Regions from separate parts of the Peribacillus sp. FSL H8-0477 genome, predicted to be linked through region 1. Evidence: predicted binding sites of a transcription regulator. Region 1 holds the regulator's gene; the other holds the start of a gene.

The links. Region 1 encodes LexA, which represses DNA repair genes until DNA is damaged. Its sites were predicted from a motif close to CGAACATATGTTCG; they were not measured.
Region 2: the regulator LexA is predicted to act here: its motif matches at 2,827-2,840, upstream of uvrB (excinuclease ABC subunit UvrB).

What each region holds. Positions count from the first base shown of each region.
Region 1 is NZ_JBBODE010000002.1:1,628,623-1,639,516, forward strand. Features, by position in the region: gene MHI18_RS19670 (ADP-ribosylglycohydrolase family protein) at 1-1,021, shown strand, start outside; gene MHI18_RS19675 (alpha/beta hydrolase) at 1,085-2,998, shown strand; gene MHI18_RS19680 (hypothetical protein) at 3,065-3,295, shown strand; gene MHI18_RS19685 (YqaE/Pmp3 family membrane protein) at 3,705-3,899, opposite strand; partial or broken gene MHI18_RS19690 (PadR family transcriptional regulator) at 4,391-4,567, shown strand; gene MHI18_RS19695 (hypothetical protein) at 4,704-4,916, shown strand; gene MHI18_RS19700 (hypothetical protein) at 5,033-5,419, shown strand; gene lexA (transcriptional repressor LexA) at 5,547-6,170, opposite strand; gene yneA (cell division suppressor protein YneA) at 6,328-6,639, shown strand; gene MHI18_RS19715 (YneB family resolvase-like protein) at 6,706-7,365, shown strand; gene MHI18_RS19720 (DUF896 domain-containing protein) at 7,434-7,670, shown strand; gene tkt (transketolase) at 7,919-9,925, shown strand; gene sirA (sporulation inhibitor of replication protein SirA) at 10,068-10,508, shown strand; gene MHI18_RS19735 (YneF family protein) at 10,595-10,810, shown strand.
Region 2 is NZ_JBBODE010000001.1:1,901,368-1,912,261, reverse strand. Features, by position in the region: gene MHI18_RS09745 (N-acetylmuramoyl-L-alanine amidase) at 1-469, opposite strand, end outside; gene MHI18_RS09740 (catalase) at 817-2,418, shown strand; gene MHI18_RS09735 (CsbA family protein) at 2,548-2,778, shown strand; gene uvrB (excinuclease ABC subunit UvrB) at 3,001-4,977, shown strand; gene uvrA (excinuclease ABC subunit UvrA) at 4,984-7,863, shown strand; gene MHI18_RS09720 (DUF4097 domain-containing protein) at 8,176-9,273, shown strand; gene MHI18_RS09715 (N-acetylmuramoyl-L-alanine amidase family protein) at 9,333-9,890, opposite strand; gene hprK (HPr(Ser) kinase/phosphatase) at 10,145-10,894, shown strand, end outside.

The DNA.
Region 1 (10,894 bases):
GGGTGATGTCTTCTTTAATTTTCACTTACCTGGTTCGACGCATGGGTTTAAAACAGATAATCCCTTCAAAGCGTTTCTTCGTCATAATAAACATGTCGGCGAAGGATCCTTAGAAGTAATTTTTGACAGAATGGTTGAAGGTGATGTGAGTAAGGTGTTTTATAAGCCTTTTTATCGCAGACAGGACTTCAATGATGAAAAATATAAACCGACATTTGCACCTAAAGCCTATTCAGGTCAAACGGTTTCCGTAGACTTTTTCTTAGATCAATGGCAAGGTGCAGGACTTGTTGTTACTCCGTATGTACGGATCACGGATAACCAAGAATGTTTGTACCTAACCAAATGTGAGCTGAATAATCAAGCATGGAATCACGTTGATTTTCAAATTCCAGATACAGCCGGATCGTTAATTGATGAAGTGGGATATAGAATTGAAAGTCCTTCAAATCTTACGTGTCGAGCGATAGGGGCTCTTTATGTGGATAACTTTCATATAAAAGGTCTGGTAGACTATTCAATCGCTTTTTCGAAGCAATTCGAGGAATTCGGCTCCTTGACTCCATTTGCACATAACAAGGGAAACTGGAAATTGGATGGACAGACGATGAAATATTCTGCTTCTGAAGACTGCTCCAGTTATACAGGTAATTACTATACGAAAGATGCAGTTATTGAAGCCGTAATTACTCCAATCGTAGGTGTTAGTCATAAACTGATTTTTAGAGCTGAGGGTATCCAGCGTCAATATTTAATTGGATTTGATGGCATTCACCAGGTTTCACTTATAAAAAAGGATTTTGGTTATGAACGATTAATTACCGTCCCCTTTGAATGGAAGCATCATCAAGCCTATGTATATAAGGTCGAATACCATGAGAATAAAATTTGTTTTTTTATTGATGATGAAAAACTTATTGAATACAATGATTCAAGGTTCTCGAAAGGGATGTTCGGATTTGGCTGTCTAGAAAAAGGAGAAGCGGTAATTTCATCATTCAAAATTAAAGAAGTAGGGTAGGTTGGAAATGAGGCGGAGTTATCTCTGCCTCATTTCTTAGAAAAGAAAAAGGAGTTGGCAAATTTGAGTAAAAAAATTGGGTTTGCTTTTATGATTGTCATGATCATCATTTCTGCCATCTTTACTTCTGATTTTACCGTCCACGCAAAAAATCACGGAAAAAGTATGACTGTAGTGAATAACCTAACTTCGTATCAACTTACACATGATTCTACTCGTAATAATGATCAGCTTACTTATAAAGTCTATCTTCCGAAAGGGTACGATAAGCATCGTAAAAAAGCCTATCCGGTCATCTATTTACTGCATGGAAGCAATGGCAATGAAAACAGCTATGATGATTTTTGGAAAACGCTTGATAAGATGATTCAAAAAAAGACAATAGAACCAGTAATTGCGATCGTTCCTTCAACAGGTAACAGCTATTGGGTGGACTCAGAGAAATATGGCCACTATGAATCTGCTGTTATCAAAGATCTCATTCCAGCTATAGATAAAAAATACCACACTATCGCAAACCGTTCAGGAAGATATCTTACGGGTTACTCTATGGGCGGTTACGGCGCGCTTAGGTATTCTTTGGTTTATCCAGAACTGTTTTCAGGTACCGCTTTATTAAGTCCTGCTATTCAAAACCAAGAACCTCCAGAAACATCTGGTGCAGTACAAAGAGGGAGTTTTGGAGACCCATTTGATTTGGACCTGTGGAATGCTAAAAATTATCCAACTGCGATTGATTCATATGTTTTACAGCCATATAGGGTGCCAATCTACATTGCAACAGGAGATGATGATTGGAATCATCTAAGTGAAAAAGAAGAGTTACCATCTGATGCAGCTAAATATAATTTGGAAGTTCAAGCTGTCCAACTTTATCAGGAGCTTCATCGGAAAAATCTCTTTCAAGTGGATTTCCCAAAATGGGGAGACGTTCCATCAAGCCCGGCAGAACTTCGAATCATGGATGGCGGTCATGGTAAAGAGGTATGGCATCAAGGTTTTGAAGAAGGAGTGAAGTATTTATTTGACAAAAAAGGAAGTGAGCAATCCGCATCTGTTTACGATCCAAAACAATATCAGACTAAAAAGAACGGGAAGGTAACGACAGAAACCTTTACAGCATCCAGTCTGGTTAACGATTCTACTCCAGGGCTGGACCAGTTAACGTATAACATGTATCTGCCGCCTGGATATAATAAGAAAAATAAATACCCAGTGGTATATTTGCTGCACGGAAGCAGTGGAAATGCAGAAAGCTGGAATTCATTTTGGCCAATCATGGATAAAATGATAGAACAGAAGAAGACTCGTCCGTTTATAGCGATTGCACCGATAACTGGGAATAGCTATTGGGTTAATTCACATAAATATGGAGCAGTTGAGTCAGCCATTATCAACGATCTAATCCCTAAAATTGAGAAGGAACATAGTACGATAGCATCCAGGGAAGGCAGAGGGCTAATCGGTTTTTCTATGGGCGGTTATGGAGCCTTACGTTATTCGCTCACTTACCCTGACTTGTTTGCCGGTACGACTTTACTTAGCCCTGCTATTCAAGATAAGGTGGCCCCAGCTACTTCAGGAGCTGTAGAAAGAGGATCATTTGGAGAGCCTTTTGATTCGAAAGTCTGGGACGAACTCAATTACCCAGCTGCACTTAAACAATATAGTAAACAACCCAATCAGGTTCCCATCTTTATCGTAACGGGAGATGATGATTGGAACCATTTAAGCGAGCAAGAAGATTTACCAGAGGATGCGAACAAATATAATATGGAAGTGCAGGCGGTAAATCTATATCAAGCTCTTCACCGCTCAAATCTATACAACAAAGATTTTGAAAAGTGGGCGGATGTTCCAGGAAGTCCAGCAGAACTACGAATATTAAATGGAGGACATGGAATGTCAGTTTGGGCAGAGGGGTTTGAAAAGGGATTACAATATATGTTTAAAAATGGCTTAGGAAAAACTAAATAAGAAAAGTAACAGCCTTGACTTCCTCTCTCAAACCGTTTTTGATTAACGTAAAGGGGGGAAGATGAAATGCATAGCGTAACCATCATAGACAGCATTTTAACAGAATACAATACTCTATTTGTGAAAATAAAGGGATATGATTCGAACGGTAACCGACCCTTCGAAGGAGAAATAAAGTTTATCGGAGGAAGACCTTACGGGGATTTAGTCCATCACAAGAGATCAAGCCTGTCACCAGAGTGTCGAGACTATGTAATTGAAACATTAATGAGTAAATTCTTACGAGAAGAATTCTAAAAAGAGTAAGCATTAGAAAAGGTGAGAACTTCTAATGCTTACTCTTTTTAATTTATACAAGTACTCTAACGAAATTCTCTTATCATGGAGTAACCATTATATAAAGATTATAAAAATCTTTTAGTAGAAAAAAGTAAACAGAGTCCACAATGAAAAAATGAATAGATAGACCTGTTTTTTTATGGCTATTATAGATAGTAAAATAAGAAAATATAACTAAATTATATTTTCAGAATAATTATAGTCGACAATAACCGACAAGATATGGTATTATGATTTTGAAAGATCGTAATTCTATTGCTGGAATTGCTTTCTTTTTGTTCATGTGCAGCCTAACTCGCTCAAACGGGTTGGGCTGCATTTTTTTGTTAAAAAAATAAACCCTTTTTTAAGGGGTTTATCGAAAAACTTAGTCTTGTCGTGACCTTGCATACATTTTTGCTGCTCTTTTATCTGCTTTTTTTTCATTAACTACGAGTATCGCATGGATCACACCAGGTATCCATAGAAAGATACATAAAATTAAATTTAGAACGGCTTGTACAGGCTTACCTGACAATAAAACAGCAACAGGCGGTAAAAGAATGGCCAGTAAATACATCATTAAATGTTTCCTCCTATCCAATGTAACTAGATTTATTGGGATTGTGTATGCGTCAATTGTATCATAAAAGACCGTGGAAATTAGAGCGTATCAAAACTCCTTTTAATGGGAACGTGTCCCCATTTTGTGGGTCTTACGTCTAATAACATGAGTCTTTGGAAATAAATACTTGTAAACGCTTTAAAAAATAATAAAGCAAGGGAAATGATAAACATGAAAAATATAAAAAGACAATCTAATGTTGATGAAGGAAGTAACAACCATTCCTGTGTTAATTGTAAAAAATCCACAATTACCGCCCGATCATTGTATTGTATAGATCACTTTGAAGCATTTTTAGAAAAGGACAAAGTAACGGTGGGAAATTAGTTGTCGCCAGAAAGGGTTCGGACTGCTTCTACTAGATGAATGGAAATCCCCAATTTCTTGCTGAGATTGGGTTTTTTAATGTAGGAATTGACGATAGAGCTTAAAAGCTTGATTGGTAATAAAAGAATAAGGAGCTGATAACGAGCAGCAGGGATACATTTGAAAGCAGGCTTCGGAAATATTATGTGTTGAGTGAATATGGGGTGGAAATCTTTTTGCAGTTGAAAATGGAATGAATCAAAAACTCGAAAGAACTATATGTCTTATTAAAAGAGGATGATGAAGATGAATTTAATTGAGGTGTATATTCATGAAGTCGTTCGGAGGCTGCCTGAAAAAAAACGTCAATATATAGCCCTTGAATTATAGTCGACGATTGAAGATATGCTGCCCGAAGATTTCAGTGAAAAAGAGGGAAAGCAAGTTCTTGAAAATTTGGAGTCCAGTTATATTGGCCAGCGGGTACCCGACCAACCTAAGCATCTTATCGGCCCGCGCTATTATGATACGTATGTCACGGTATTAAAAATGATCGTGCCTATTGCCGCGATCTTTGCGATGATTTCGTTGATTGCCGTAATTTTTATGGGCTATCGAGAAGAGGAATCGATCCTCAGTACCTTTATAAATTTGTTTAGTTCATACTGATTTAAATTGCAGCTGCGATGCAGGTGCATTTTTTTGTGTTTCAGAAAGGTTGTCCACACAAAAAAGAGACATAAAGAATACTCTAAGATAGGGAGGTGTGGGATGGGGGATATTAAATGAATGAAGATATAAATAAAAAAAATAGGATCGTACAAAAAGAACTCATCATCCAGTTAAAAACCCTTATTGAACGAATTATCGCAGAACAAGAAAATATAGCAGCCCAATTAGATGTAGTAAAACAAGGAATTGAGCATATAATGGTCAGCCAACAAGAGCTACAAAATTTATTCAGCAGACAAATCCAAATAAACCATGATATTCATGCTGATAATAATAATATGATTTCTACACTCTTGAAAATTGTAGATTCTAACTCGAAGTCTAAAGCAAAATTAAAAGTAAAGACATTAGAGCTAGAAGAAAAGGTATTGCTTGGTATATTTGGTACTGGAGGATTGGCAGGAATAATTGCAGCAATTGTCAGTTTACTAAATAGCTGATTGAAAATAAAAGAAAGTAACATCTCCTAAATATGAATCTAGTTTATGTAATAGGATGATTTACATAAACTAGATTCTGAGATGGAGTTCTTAAAAAACTACATAAAAAAAGAGCAATTAAGCTCTCTTAGTGGATGGTTCTATATAAGCCGATTACTTTACCGAGCAGAGTAACATTGCGAAGAATAATCGGTTCCATACTCGAGTTTTCCGGTTGTAAACGGATATAGTCTTTTTCTTTAAAGAATCGTTTAACTGTTGCTTCATTTTCTTCTGTCATGGCAACGACAATATCTCCATTGTTTGCAGAACTTTGTTGTCTGACGATGACATAGTCCCCATCATGAATACCAGCTTCTATCATACTTTCTCCCATAATTTCAAGCATAAATACTTGATCATCATGCGCAACCATTGACTCTGGAAGTGGGAAATATTCTTCTATGTTCTCAATGGCTGTAATAGGCATACCAGCGGTTACTTTACCGAGTAAAGGAACATTAATAACATTGCTTTTAGGTATATTATTCATTTCTTCTTGACCGAGTATTTCTATGGCACGGGGCTTAGTTGGGTCTCTTCGGATTAATCCTTTACTTTCAAGACGGGAAAGATGACCATGAACCGTGGAACTGGATGCTAAACCTACAGCTTCTCCGATTTCTCTGACAGACGGCGGATATCCCTTGGAACGGACTTCATCTTTAATGAAATTTAAGATGTCTTGTTGGCGCTTTGATAGTTTAGTCATTTTGGCACCTCATTTGCTAATTTTTCTTACTATGATTATATCATGGCAAAATTAAAGATACAAACATAAGTTCTAATATCGCTTGACTAGAAACAAATGTTCGGTTTATAATCTAATTATAGCAAACGAACAAACATTCGCTTTTGGAGGGATTCTCATGAAGTCTTTATTTAAAAATTACACTTACACACTAGCCTTGGCTGGACTGGTAGCAATTATTTCATTATTATTTTCCTTAAATATAAATCCAGAAAAAATGGATGAATATCTTTCTGTGACATTAAAAGAAACCGATAACGTGTCGACAATTGTTGAACAATACAATACTGGGGAATTGACAAAGCGGCAATTCATTGATTGGATAGAAGAGAATAATAGAGTTTATGCCAATACACTGGAACCGGGAGATACAATTGTGATTCCTGTATCGCAAAACCATGAGGTTATAAAGGTTGCCAGCCGAGATTAACATAAGTATGTAAAGAAGTGTTTTTGTAGAAAAATGAAATATTTATAAAAGAGGTTGGATGTCAGCATGAAAGCAGTTATTTACTGCCGGGTGAGCACCGAAAAAGAAAGCCAAGAAACCTCCCTGGCAAGGCAAGAAGAAGAGTTAGTCAAGATGGCATCAAAATGGAATTTTGAAGTAGCGGCCATTATTAAAGAACAAGCAAGCGGGTATGACTTAGATCGGGATGGCATTTTTGAAATGCTCGATCTATTCAAATCTAAAAAAGCTGATACGCTGTTAATACAGGATGAGACTCGTTTAGGCCGCGGCAATGCGAAAATAGCGCTATTCCATGTAATAAATAAAGAATCAGTCAAAATTTTTTCAATGGCTCATGATGGGGAAATGGAATTGTCCGACTCGGATGCTATGGTCATTAAAATTGTAGGAATCGTGGAAGAATATCAAAGGAAGTTACATAATTTAAAAATTAAGCGCGGGATGCTGCGGGCAGTTGAAAAGGGGTATCGGCCACAGAAAAACCTTAGTAATAGAGGGAATATCGGTGGAAGAGAACGTAAAGAAGTACCTGTCGAGGAAATTGCTAAACTTCGTGCAAATGGTCTGACTTTTGAAGAAATTGCGGCGACACTGCGTGGATTTGGACATAAGGTTTCTAAGGCAACTGTGCATAGACGATTTCTGGAATTTGAAAAGCAGAAAGTAACCGAAACTGAATCGTAGAACTTGTTTTTTTATGTTTCTTTATATAACATGGCAGTATCATTTATATAAAGGAGTACAGTACAATTATGCTATCAAAAGAAAAAATGGCAAGGATTAATGAACTTTCAAGAAAGTCTAAAGATGCGGGTCTAACACAAGAAGAAGCCAAAGAGCAGACACAACTTAGAGGGGAATACCTTCAGACGTTTAGAAAGTCAATGGCAGATACCTTAGAGAATGTCACTGTGGTTGACCCTGAAGGTAATGACGTTACACCAGAAAAATTAAAAATGATAAAAGAAAATAAAAACAAACTTCATTGATTTACTGATTTAACTATTACTAAATTTAAGGGATAGAAATAAATCAGCTGTTAAGGGATTACATTTTGAATGTAATTCTTTTTTTAGTTCATTCTATATTAGAATAAGTTTTTGTGAAGATTTATAGGAAAGGTGAAATTCTTCATCATTTATTCACAATCCCCTTTGAAATCAAGGTAATATAGTTGTTTTTATTTAGTTTGCACTATAATATAAAGAGGAATATGAGAAAGAAAGGATGTTTACTTATGTCTAATTCTATAAATACGCTTTCAATTAACACAATCCGTACACTTTCTATTGATGCTATTGAAAAAGCTAATTCTGGTCATCCAGGGATGCCGATGGGCGCTGCACCAATGGCATATACACTATGGACCCAATTTATGAACCATAACCCGAAAAATCCAAATTGGTTTAACCGCGATCGCTTTGTATTGTCTGCTGGTCATGGTTCTATGCTTTTATACAGTCTATTACACTTAGCTGGATATGGATTAACGATTGATGATTTAAAAAGTTTCCGTCAATGGGACAGCTTAACACCTGGACATCCTGAGTTTGGTCACACAGCTGGTGTTGATGCAACAACAGGACCACTTGGTCAAGGGATTGCAATGGCAGTAGGTATGGCAATGGCTGAACGTCATTTGGCTGCTACTTATAACCGTGATTCATACAATGTTGTTGATCACTATACATATGGTATTTGTGGAGATGGGGACTTAATGGAAGGTGTTTCTGCTGAAGCAGCTTCACTTGCAGCTCACTTGCAACTAGGCCGTCTGGTAGTTCTATATGATTCAAATGATATTTCGTTAGATGGAGATCTTAATAAGTCTTTCAGTGAATCAGTTGAAGACCGTTTTAAAGCATACGGTTGGCAATACCTGCGTGTTGAGGATGGCAACGATCTTACTGCAATTGCTGAAGCGCTGGAAGCCTCTAAAACAGATGAAACACGTCCAACACTTATCGAAGTGAAGACGGTAATCGGTTATGGTTCGCCAAACCGTTCTGGTAAATCAGCAGTTCATGGTGCACCGCTTGGTTCGGATGAATTGAAACTCACTAAGGACGCTTACAAATGGACATTTGAAAAAGATTTCCATGTACCAGAAGAAGTTTATGAACACTTCAAAAAGGCTTGTGTTGAAGCTGGAAGCAACAAAGAAACTGAGTGGAATACACTTTTCAATGAATACAAAACTGCTTATCCAGAGCTTGCTCAGCAATTAGAGGGAGCCATTAACAACGAACTTCCTGAAGGTTGGGATAAAGACATTCCAGTTTATGAAGAAGGAAAAAGTCTTGCATCTCGTGCGTCAAGCGGAGAAGTGCTAAACGGCATTTCAAAAAACCTTCCTAGTTTGTTTGGTGGTTCAGCTGACTTAGCTGGATCAAATAATACGATGATTAAAGGTGCAGAAGACTTTACTCCTGCTGACTATGCGGGCCGAAATATCTGGTTTGGAGTTCGGGAATTTGCAATGGGTGCAGCTCTCAACGGAATGATGCTTCACGGCGGCGTACATGCTTTTGGCGGAACGTTCTTCGTGTTCTCAGACTATCTGCGTCCAGCTATTCGTCTTGCAGCTATTATGAAATTACCTGTAACGTATGTATTTACTCACGACAGCGTGGCAGTTGGTGAAGATGGTCCTACTCATGAACCGGTTGAACAATTAGCAGCATTACGTGCTATGCCGGATTTAGGTGTCATTCGTCCAGCAGATGGCAATGAAGTAGCGGCAGCATGGAGAACAGCTATTGAGTCAACTGATCGTCCTACAGCGCTTATCCTTACTCGTCAAAACCTTCCAACACTTAAAAATACGGCTGAATTGGCGTATGAGGGTGTTAGAAAAGGCGGTTACATCGTATCTGCTTCTAAAAAAGAACAAGCTGATGTACTTTTAATCGCTACTGGTTCTGAAGTTAATCTTGCTGTTTCAGCGCAAGCAAAATTAGCAGAAGAAAATATTGATGCTGCTGTTATCAGCATGCCATCATGGGATCGTTTTGAAGATCAGTCTAAAGAATACAGACAAAGTGTCATAAACCCAGCTGTTAAAAAACGTCTAGGTATTGAAATGGCTTCTCCATTCGGATGGGACCGTTATACAGGAGATGAAGGAGAAATTCTTGCCATTAATCGTTTTGGTGCATCTGCACCAGGTAACAAAATTATGGAAGAATTCGGTTTCACTGTTGATAACGTAGTTTCACGCGTGAAAGCACTTGTTCAAGAATAAGTAAAAATATGGCTGACACCTTTATTGGTGTCAGCTTTTATTGATTTTTCGACAAAAATAGTATGGGTTTCCTCCATGATTCAACATACCTTTTCATGACTTGCTTATATAATAGTAAAAAGGAATGCAGGGAGGCAATTTTATGAGAAATTATCAGATCTATCTGATCGAAGATGAATTCGCCATGCATTATTACGGCAGAGAAAAATTGTTTTTCAATTTGTTTTTGGAATATATTAACTCAAATGGTTATCATAAAAGTATCTTGCAAAAACAAATCGAATATGTGACGAAAGACATTCCTTTTAGTAAATTGTCTAAGGCAATTGCTGAGAGAAGGAACCCGACGCATGATCATGTATCGGAAAATGATGTGTATTATACAGAAACTAAAAATGGGACAAGTAAAGCAGCGCTAGTCATCGGTAAAGATTATCTGCATTTAAAATCCGAAGGAACTTACGAAGCAGAAACTGAATTTTTTGAAAGTATTCGAAAATGCGAATCTGGATTTTTAGCGTTAGATTTTGAAAACAATCATTTTGGATGGCTAAAACCCGTGAAAGAAAGAAAATTTGTCTAAAGATAGGGCATATTGGCTTGAAGTATTGTATAATAATCTTTGGTCTAGTACACTGTTTATAGACAACATGAAGGAGGAAAGATAGTATGTGGGTATACATTCTAGTTGGTGTCCTAGCATTACTTGCTGGGTTAGCACTCGGATTTTTCATAGCTCGTAAATACATGATGGACTATTTGAAAAAAAATCCGCCGATTAACGAACAAATGTTAAAAATGATGATGATGCAAATGGGAATGAAACCATCCCAAAAGAAAATCAACCAAATGATGAGCGCTATGAGCAAACAGCAAACGAAATAAAACCATGTTATATCAACGTTTGGAGAGGGTTTTAAGCTGAGTTTCGAATAGAAAGTAGACTGGCTTTAGTCCCTGGACTGAAAC
Region 2 (10,894 bases), on a different contig from region 1:
TTTTCTTAGTGGAAGGAACATACACTTTATACCATGTGCCGCTTGTTGATTTAATATTGACGAGTAAGCCCTTTTTTAAGGTCGCCAAGGTTTTGCTGCTCGTGGATGCAGATGACCGTAGATTTAATGTCGTGGCTGTTACATAGCCATTCTTTGTTACAGAGGCAGATGCCGCTTTAACTGTCTTTACTTTGGTTAAGTACTTAGATGAGACCCATCCGGAGGTCTTACCATAAGGAATTTTGCTCCAGCCGCTCTTTTCCTGAGAAATCGTCACGGTGTTCCCTTTTTTTAGTGCGCCTAACTTTTTAGCACTTGTACTTGCTTTAGCCCTGACGTTAAGGGAACTTGCATTAACCTTTGCTTTTACCGTGGCAGCTGCCGATACTGATTCAGCAGGATTCACAAATGTGAATAGTGATAATAAGAGTACCGTGGCTAACAATAGAGATCCTAATCTTTTTTTCATGCTGTTCGCCGCCTTACATAAAAGTTTTTTTCGAAACCCATTTTTTGCCTAGTACAATAATAAACTATTTTTTTACATAAAAGACAAAAAAACTAAAAATAATCTAAAAAAGTAATAATTTTACACTATTTTTGACAGAAAAAATAGCAATCTATCAAAATATGCTATAAACAGGTACCAATAATATCGGTTAAAAGGTCATTAGTTGAATAGATTTTTCTTTATATAAGCCTTTTTTCCTATCAATAGGAATCATTTACCTTTCCATACTTTATTTTAAAAAAGGAATATTTTTCTTTAAATGAGGGATATTACTGGATGTAAATTGAAAAGGAGGCAGAAAATTGATAAACGAAGACGAAAAAAACAAAAAACGAGCAGATAATGAAAATGAAGAAACATTAACCAACAGACAGGGGCATCCCGTCACCAATAATCAAAACATGAGGACTGTTGGTAATCGCGGGCCCACTACATTAGAAAATTATGATTTTTTGGAAAAGATCAGCCACTTTGACCGAGAAAGAATTCCAGAAAGGGTAGTCCATGCACGTGGTGCTGGAGCGCACGGGTATTTTACAGCTACAGGAAAAGCTGGGGACGAGCCTGTTTCGACCTATACTCGTGCTAAGTTATTTCAAGAGGAAGGGAAGCAAACTCCGCTGTTTGTTCGTTTCTCTTCGGTTATTCATGGCGGAACCTCTCCAGAAACGCTGCGTGATCCACGTGGGTTTGCGGTGAAATTCTATACAGAGGACGGCAACTGGGATTTGGTCGGTAACAATTTAAAAATATTCTTTATCCGTGATGCGATTAAGTTCCCAGATCTTATCCATGCGTTTAAACCAGATCCTGTTACAAATATTCAGGATGGAAAGAGAATATTTGATTTTTGCTCAAGTTCACCGGAAACCTTCCATATGATTACGTTCTTATTTTCACCATGGGGTATACCTGCTAACTACCGGATGATGCAAGGGTCAGGTGTGAATACCTATAAATGGGTGAATGAAGAGGGGAAGGCTGTACTTGTTAAGTATCACTGGGAACCGAAGCAAGGTATTAAGAACCTGACTCAAGACGAAGCGGATAAAATTCAAGCTACTAACTTTAATCACGCAACACAGGATTTATATGAAGCCATTGAAAAGGGCGATTTTCCAGAATGGGATTTGTTTGTTCAAATTATGAGTGATGATGACCATCCAGAGTTGGACTTTGATCCGCTGGATGATACGAAACTTTGGCCAAATGATACATTCCCATGGAAGCATGTGGGGACGATGACGTTGAACAAAAATCCCGAGGATTATTTCACTGAAGTGGAACAAGTTGCATTTGGAACAGGAGTACTGGTTGATGGGCTTGATTTCTCAGATGATAAGATGCTGCAAGGCCGGACCTTCTCCTACTCAGATACACAACGTTACCGTGTTGGTCCAAATTATCTTCAGCTGCCGATTAATGCACCTAATAAAAGGGTTGCAACGAATCAACGCGGCGGCCAAATGCAATATAAAGTAGATTTAGGTGAAAAACAAAATCCTCATATTAATTATGAGCCTTCTACAATAGATGGGTTAAAAGAAGCCAAACCTACTGGAAAGGAATATACGCCTTTTATTGAAGGGCATTTGGTTCGAGAATCCATTGATCGTCCAAGTAATACGAAACAAGCTGGTGAAACGTTCCGTAATTTTGAGGAATGGGAGCGAGAAGAACTAATTGCTAATTTAGTTAGTGCATTGGGACCAGCTGATAAGCGGATTCAAGAGAAAATGATTGCACTTGCGGAAGAAGCCGATCAAGAGTACGGCCGCCGTTTAAGAGAAGGGCTTGCCAATGCACCTAAAGATGAAACAGAGCACTCAAAACCAATCAGCTCCAAAGAAGGAAATGATGCGCCTGAAGAAGCAGTAGAAAATAGTCATGACGCTGAACCATATTAAGGAGAAAAGGCAAATTTCCTATGGAAGGAAATTTGCTTTTTTTAGATTATCAATGGCATTGTCGGCGATAATCCATTAAACTGAATACCAATCATATAATAAGACTTTTCTCTTTAAGGAGATGAATAAATGATTAAGCTTTTATCTGCCCTTTTTCTTCCTTGCCTATTAGTGATGCTATTCTCTAGAGTTACCTATAACCGCTATGTAGGATTGGGTTTAACCGTTGCGTTAATCGCTGCTTCAGCCTATAAAGGGTATACGCATGCCTGGTGGCTGGTTATTGTTGATGCTTTGTCGTTGACAGTGGGCTTTTACCTTTCTACAAGAATGATGAATCGTACCATCAAGAGTGCCTGAAAAAGGTGCTTTTTTTTATTTATTGAGCTGTATCGATTAAATAAAAAACGAATAAACGTTCGCTTTTTAATGGTTTGTTTTTTATGCTTTGTGGTAGAATGAGTATAGAAGTATTTGTAAAAGGGTTATAAATAAAGAGGATGCAGCTTCTGGTAGTTGAGGGAGCTTCCTTTATATATATATTGAAGTTAAACAAGAAAATCCCGTGTAGGAGGGTACTAGGTGAAGGATAAATTCGAATTGGTTTCAAAATATACTCCCCAGGGAGATCAGCCGCAGGCTATACAGGAACTTGTTAAAGGGATTAACGAAGGCAAACGATACCAGACCCTTCTCGGTGCAACTGGTACAGGAAAAACATTCACCGTTTCAAATGTTATTAAAGAGATAAACAAACCAACGCTGGTTATTGCTCACAATAAGACATTAGCAGGACAGCTGTACAGCGAATTTAAAGAATTCTTTCCTGAAAATGCCGTTGAGTATTTTGTCAGCTACTACGATTACTTTCAGCCTGAAGCATATGTACCATCTACTGATACATTTATTGAAAAAGATGCGAGCATCAATGATGAGATTGATAAGCTCCGGCACTCTGCAACGTCTTCACTATTTGAACGTCAAGATGTCATCATTATTGCCAGTGTTTCTTGTATATACGGCCTCGGTTCACCAGAGGAATACAAAGAAATGCTTGTATCGCTGCGGACCGGCTTAGAAATTGACCGAAATACCTTACTGCATAAACTGGTAGATATTCAATACGAACGAAATGACATAGCTTTTCAGCGGGGGACTTTTAGAGTGCGTGGGGATGTTGTTGAAATTTTCCCGGCATCTCGTGACGAACAATGTGTTCGAATAGAATTTTTTGGTGATGAAATTGATCGTATTCGGGAAGTAAATGCACTTACAGGTGAAATTACAGGAGAACGAGATCATATTGCTATTTTTCCTGCTTCCCATTTCGTTACGCGGGCAGAAAAATTGAAAGTAGCCATAAAAAATATTGAAGCTGAGCTTGAAGAACGACTAATTGAATTACGGGAGAATAATAAACTTCTTGAGGCACAGCGTTTAGAGCAACGTACCCGTTATGATTTAGAAATGATGACTGAGATGGGCTTTTGTTCTGGAATCGAAAACTATTCGCGCCATCTTACACTACGCCCACCTGGGTCTACACCGTATACGTTAATTGATTACTTACCAAAGGATTTCCTGCTCATTGTGGACGAATCTCATGTGTCCCTGCCGCAAATACGTGGGATGTTTAATGGAGATCAGGCACGTAAACAGGTTCTAGTTGATCACGGTTTTCGGCTTCCATCTACAAAAGATAATCGTCCGCTCCGTTTTGAGGAGTTTGAGGAAAAAGTCAGCCAAGCTATTTTTGTCTCTGCTACACCTGGCCCATATGAGCTCGAGCATACGCCGGAAATGGTTGAACAGATCATTCGGCCGACAGGTCTCCTTGATCCGACAATAGAAGTCAGGCCGATAGAAGGCCAGATTGATGACTTAATTGGTGAAATTAATGAGCGCGTTAAACGAAACGAGCGGGTCTTGGTAACTACTTTAACGAAGAAGATGTCTGAAGACTTAACTGATTATTTAAAAGAAATTGGTATCAAGGTTCAATATCTTCATTCTGAGGTAAAGACTTTAGAAAGAACAGAAATTATTCGTGAGCTTAGAATGGGTAAGTATGATGTATTAATTGGGATCAATTTATTGCGTGAAGGGTTGGATATTCCTGAGGTATCGCTTGTAACCATTCTCGATGCGGATAAAGAAGGATTCCTCCGTTCTGAACGAGCTCTCATTCAAACAATGGGCCGGGCAGCGCGGAATGAAAACGGCCAAGTAATTATGTATGCCGATCGAATGACGAATTCCATGGAGCTGGCGATTCAGGAAACAACACGTCGCCGGGAAATTCAAGAAAAGTATAATCAAGACCATGGAATTACTCCGAAAACCATACAAAAAGACATTCGCGACTCGATTCGTGCAACATATGCTGCTGAAGAGCAGGAAGAATACGCTGTTCCAAATTATAAAACACTGACAGAAAAAGAACGCGTTGAAGTGATTGCAAGTACAGAGAAACAGATGAAGGAAGCGGCTAAAGCTCTTGATTTCGAGCGTGCAGCAGAACTTCGTGATTTATTAATAGAATTAAAGGCGGAAGGATGACGATACATGGCTATGGATAAAATTACGGTTAAAGGAGCACGAGCCAATAACCTGAAAAACATTGACGTCATCATCCCGAGAGACAAAATGGTGGTTATTACAGGCTTATCTGGTTCAGGGAAATCATCGCTGGCATTTGATACGATTTATGCAGAGGGGCAGCGCCGCTATGTAGAATCACTATCTGCCTATGCCCGCCAATTTCTTGGACAATTGGATAAGCCCGATGTTGATGCGATTGAAGGACTATCACCAGCGATTTCTATTGATCAAAAGACTACCAGCAGAAATCCTCGATCGACAGTAGGAACTGTAACAGAAATCTATGATTACCTGCGTTTGCTTTTTGCACGAGTAGGAAGACCGACCTGTCCGATTCATCATATCGAGATTTCTTCCCAAACAATCGAGCAGATGGTAGACCGCATCATGGAGTATCCGGAACGAACCAAACTCCAAGTGCTTTCACCGTTGGTTGCAGGAAGAAAAGGCTCGCATGTGAAGATTCTTGAAGATGTGAAAAAACAAGGATACGTACGGGTGCGGATTGACAAAGAAATGCATGATCTCAGCGATGAAATCTCGCTCGAAAAAAACAAAAAACATTCTATAGAAGTAATCATCGACCGTATTGTTGTGAAGGAAGGGGTAGAAGCGAGACTTGCTGATTCCCTAGAAAGTGCTCTAAAGCTCGGCGGTGGCAAAGTCCTTATTGATGTGATTGGAACTGATGATGAATTATTGTTTAGTGAACATCATGCCTGTCCATACTGCGGTTTTTCAATTGAAGAACTGGAACCGCGTATGTTTTCCTTTAACAGTCCGTTTGGAGCTTGTCCGGAATGTGATGGCCTGGGAATTAAAAGAGAAGTGGATCCTGAGTTAGTCATCCCAAATAAAGACTTGACGCTAAAACAGCATGCAATCGCCCCTTGGGAGCCGACGAGTTCACAGTATTATCCACAGCTGCTTGAAACGATATGCAAGCATTTCGGAATTGATATGGATGTTCCAGTTAAGGAATTACCAAAAGATCAAATGGATATCATTTTATACGGCTCCAAAACGGAAAAAATCTATTTTCGCTATAAAAATGATTACGGACGGGTACATGAAAGTTATATTGCCTTTGAGGGTGTTTTGAAAAATATTGAGCGCCGCTATAAAGAAACCAGTTCTGATTATACCCGTGATCAAATGGAAAAATACTTAGCAGATCGTGCTTGTCCTGGTTGTAAAGGTTACCGGCTGAAGCCGGAAAGTTTGGCTGTTTTAATACAAGGGCAGCAGATTAGTCAAACTACATCACTCTCAATCGAGGAATCATTGGAGTTTTTTGCTAACCTGGAATTAACAGAAAAAGAACAGGCTATTGCGAAGTTGATCCTTCGAGAGATTAAAGAACGTCTTGGATTTCTTGCAAACGTTGGACTTGAATATTTAACGTTGAGCAGAGCCGCGGGAACTCTTTCCGGCGGAGAAGCGCAGCGTATCCGTCTGGCTACCCAAATTGGTTCACGTCTGACAGGTGTCTTATATATTTTAGATGAACCTTCTATTGGTCTTCATCAGCGTGATAACGACAGGTTGATTGAAACATTGAAGAATATGCGTGAAATAGGAAATACCCTAATTGTTGTCGAACACGATGAGGATACGATGCTTGCGGCAGATTACTTAATCGATGTTGGACCAGGAGCGGGTTCTCATGGAGGAGAAATAGTTGCTGCCGGCACTCCGAAAGAAGTAATGGAGAATCCTCGTTCTTTGACTGGTCAATATCTGTCCGGTGAAAAGTTCATACCGCTGCCAGTCGAACGCCGGGTTAGTGATGGACGATTTATCGAGATTAAGGGCGCGAAAGAAAATAACCTTAAAAATGTAAATGTGAAGTTTCCACTTGGAACATTCATTGCTGTGACAGGTGTTTCGGGTTCAGGGAAAAGTACCTTAATTAATGAAATTCTTCATAAAGCATTAGCACAGAAATTAAACCGTGCCAAAACGAAGCCAGGGGATTTCCGAGAAATTAAAGGCATTGACTATTTGGATAAAGTCATTGATATTGATCAATCACCCATTGGACGAACACCGCGGTCCAATCCGGCAACCTATACTGGCGTCTTTGATGATATACGTGATGTATTTGCTTCCACTAACGAGGCAAAAATCCGCGGGTATAAAAAAGGCCGCTTTAGTTTTAATGTCAAAGGCGGCCGGTGTGAGGCTTGCCGTGGAGATGGCATTATTAAGATTGAAATGCATTTCCTGCCTGATGTATATGTACCATGTGAGGTATGTCATGGGAAGCGTTACAATCGTGAAACATTGGAAGTAAAGTATAAAGGAAAAAACATCGCCGATATTCTGGAGATGACTGTCGAAGAGGCAAATCCGTTCTTCGAAAATATTCCGAAAATTAAACGTAAAATACAAACCATTTATGATGTGGGCTTAGGCTACTTACAGCTTGGTCAGCCGGCAACCACGCTTTCCGGCGGGGAAGCTCAGCGTGTGAAGCTTGCATCTGAACTTCATAAACGTTCAAATGGCCGCTCCTTCTACATTCTTGATGAGCCGACTACTGGTCTGCACGTACATGATATTGCAAGACTTTTAGAGGTATTGCAGCGTTTGGTTGACAATGGGGATACTGTTCTGGTGATCGAACATAATTTGGATGTTATTAAAGCTTCTGACTATATTGTTGACCTCGGCCCCGAGGGTGGAGATAAGGGTGGAACGATTTTGACAACCGGTACTCCTGAGGAAATTATGATGTTTGATGGATCATATACAGGAAAATATTTAAAACCAATCATCCTTCGTGATCAAATCCGAATGGAAAATAAGATAAAAGCAAAAGAGCATGAATCTGTCCAATAAAAGAAAAGCAAGCCTTTTAGGTTTGCTTTTCTTTACTAATAATGGGTTTATCCTGTGTCAATAAACGGCTGAATGTGTCAGTCAATGTTGAAGGGTGTAACCGTAAATTTAATTAATCGATTAATTAAAGGTGGCAAATACTTATTATTTCCGAGGAAATCTAAGTAAATGTGCTGCGAAGATTGTCAGCATTATTTGTCGAAATCATTTAGCGGTTTTACAGAGAAATCATGGAACTTTTTGTAGGTATAAGCGTATGAAACTACAAGGGTTAAAAATCTAAGTCTTTATTTTGAAAGTGAGGAATCGGTTATGCAGGAGGAAAAAAAGAAAATACTTCAAATGGTACAAGAGGGACTAATTACGGTAGAAGAAGCTTATACAATTCTGAATGAACTGGATAAAGCCAATAAGGAAAGTGAAAAAAAAGAGGAAAATCTCCTCAATGAATTGTCTACGGTTGTTCTTAATAAGGAGACACCGAAGGGAAATGAGTCCTTAAATAAGAAGGTTCAATTTTCAAAGGAAAAAATCCTAGGGTTTGTTGAGACAGCATTTCAAAAAATTAAAGATACGGATTTGGATTTCAACTTCGGAGCGTCTCAGGAAATTAATCATATCTTTCAGGATCTGCCGCGAGACTTAAAGGAGATCGAAATAGAAATTGCTAACGGAAAGCTCGCAATTGAAACATGGGATCAGCCCGATATTCGAATTGAATGTGCCGCGAAGGTTTATCGTAGTGAAACACAGGCTCAAGCACGGGAAGAGTTCCTAAAAAATGTACACTTTACGAATGAAGAAGGCAGAGTTAGATTTCATGTTTTGCAAAAGTCAGTTAAAGTAGATACTAAAATATTTGTACCAGTTAGACACTATGAGTCTATTTCCATAAGATTGTTTAACGGTGGGATCACGGGTGGTTCATTACTGGTTGATACATTAAAAACTAAAACAGCAAATGGCGCAATCACTCTGCAAAAAGTAGAGGGAAAAACGTGCGATGCTGAAACGGGTAATGGAAAGATTACGATTAATGATTCACGTCTTGAGATTGTTGAGGCAGAGTCACTAAACGGAGCAATAGTGGTTAACGGTCATTACAAGCAGATTGATGCACAAAGCTTTAATGGGCAAATATCCTGTCAGGTGCTTGAAGCAGCTTGTGAATCGATTCAAGCCAAGTCTGTGACAGGTTCGATTCAGCTTCAGCTTCCATCAGGTGCCTCAGCGGATGGGGAGTTAAAGTCTAATTTGGGCAGCTTTAATATAAGTCTAGGCGGAATTGATGTCATTGAAGAAAAAAGTGATGTCATTCAAAAGGTACTTAAATTTAAAACCCAAAGAAATACGCTTCCAAGTCTACATCTTTTTGCCGATACAAAGACGGGTGCAATAACCGTATCATAAACCTTAGGCTGTCCTAAAAAGGGATTAGATCCCCTTTTTAGGACGCTTTTTTTGTGTTTTTATTTTTTAGTAAGGCTATAAAACTGAACAATACTTGTTCCAATGGAAGTAGCACATGTTCTGCGGTAGATTTCGGATTTTAGCAGAGCAGCTTCGCGGTGGTTGGTCATAAAGCCGCATTCAATTAGGAGTGAAGGACACTTGGTGTATCGTAACACATGAAATTCTGCTGTTTTAATCCCACGATTTTTGAGACCTGTAGCGGAAACCAAGTCGAGTTGTATACCATTTGCGAGAGCAAATGCCTCACGTGGTTTAGATGAATAGATATAGGTCTCAATCCCTTTGGCAGCATGCCAGCCTCCGCTGCCGGCGGCGTTGGCATGAATGGACAGATAGACATCAACTGAAAGGGTGTTAGCCTTATTTGTCCTTTCTCTAAGTGGGACATCTTCAAGATCTGAATGAGCAAAGTAAACATAAGTATCTTTGAACCCTTTTAAATAGTTTTTTAAATGGGCGGCAACAGAACGATTGAAACTATATTCCTTCATTCCATCAGGCGTTTGTTTTCCAAGAGTCTGGTAGCCATGTCCAGCATCAATCATAATTTTCATGAGTCATCTCCTTTTCAGTACAATCCTTCGAAGGATATATACCGTTCAAACGGAAAAAAGGAGCATGCTGGTGAAAAAAAGTAGTATAGCTAATTAGTAAGTCACTTCCTTAAATGTGGTAATATAGTGTCAGGCAAAAGGACACAAGTCGGATGTAACTTTATAGTTTTCTTTAGTTATTGATAGGTATTTGCTAAAATGAAATCTATATTTACAGAAGAATACATTAACTCCATGAGAGAGGAGCAAAATAGATGGCGCGCGTTCGTACAAAAGATTTGTTGGATACATTTGATTTGGAACTAATTAGTGGGGAAGAAGGGATTAATCGTCCAATTGTCACAAGTGATTTATCTAGACCAGGTATTGAGCTTGCTGGATATTTTGAATACTATCCTTCTGAACGAGTACAGCTGCTTGGTACAACAGAGATGTCTTTTTTTGAAACGCTGAGTCCTGTTGAACGAGTGAACAGAATGAATGATTTATGTCGTGACTTGACCCCATGTATCATCATAACAAGGGGCTATGAGATCCCTGACGAATTAATTGAGGCTTCGGAGAGAGAATCGGTTCCAGTGATGCGTTCTAATTCGAAAACAACAAGGCTGTTCAGTCATTTAACAAACTTTTTAGAAAGCAAGCTAGCTCCAACGACTGCTGTTCATGGCGTGTTAGTGGATATTTATGGCGTAGGCGTTATGATTACAGGTAAAAGTGGTGTCGGTAAAAGTGAAACCGCTCTTGAACTAGTAAAAAGGGGTCATCGTCTTGTAGCCGATGATTGTGTGGAAATCAGACAAGAGGATCAAGATACCTTAGTCGGGAATGCACCTGAATTAATTGAGCACTTGCTTGAGATTCGCGGCCTCGGGATTATTAATGTCATGACACTGTTTGGTGCTGGTGCGGTTCGCAGCAATAAAAAAATATCCTTGGTCATTAACCTGGAGTTATGGGAAAAGAACAAACAATATGACCGGGTTGGTCTTGATGAAGAAGTG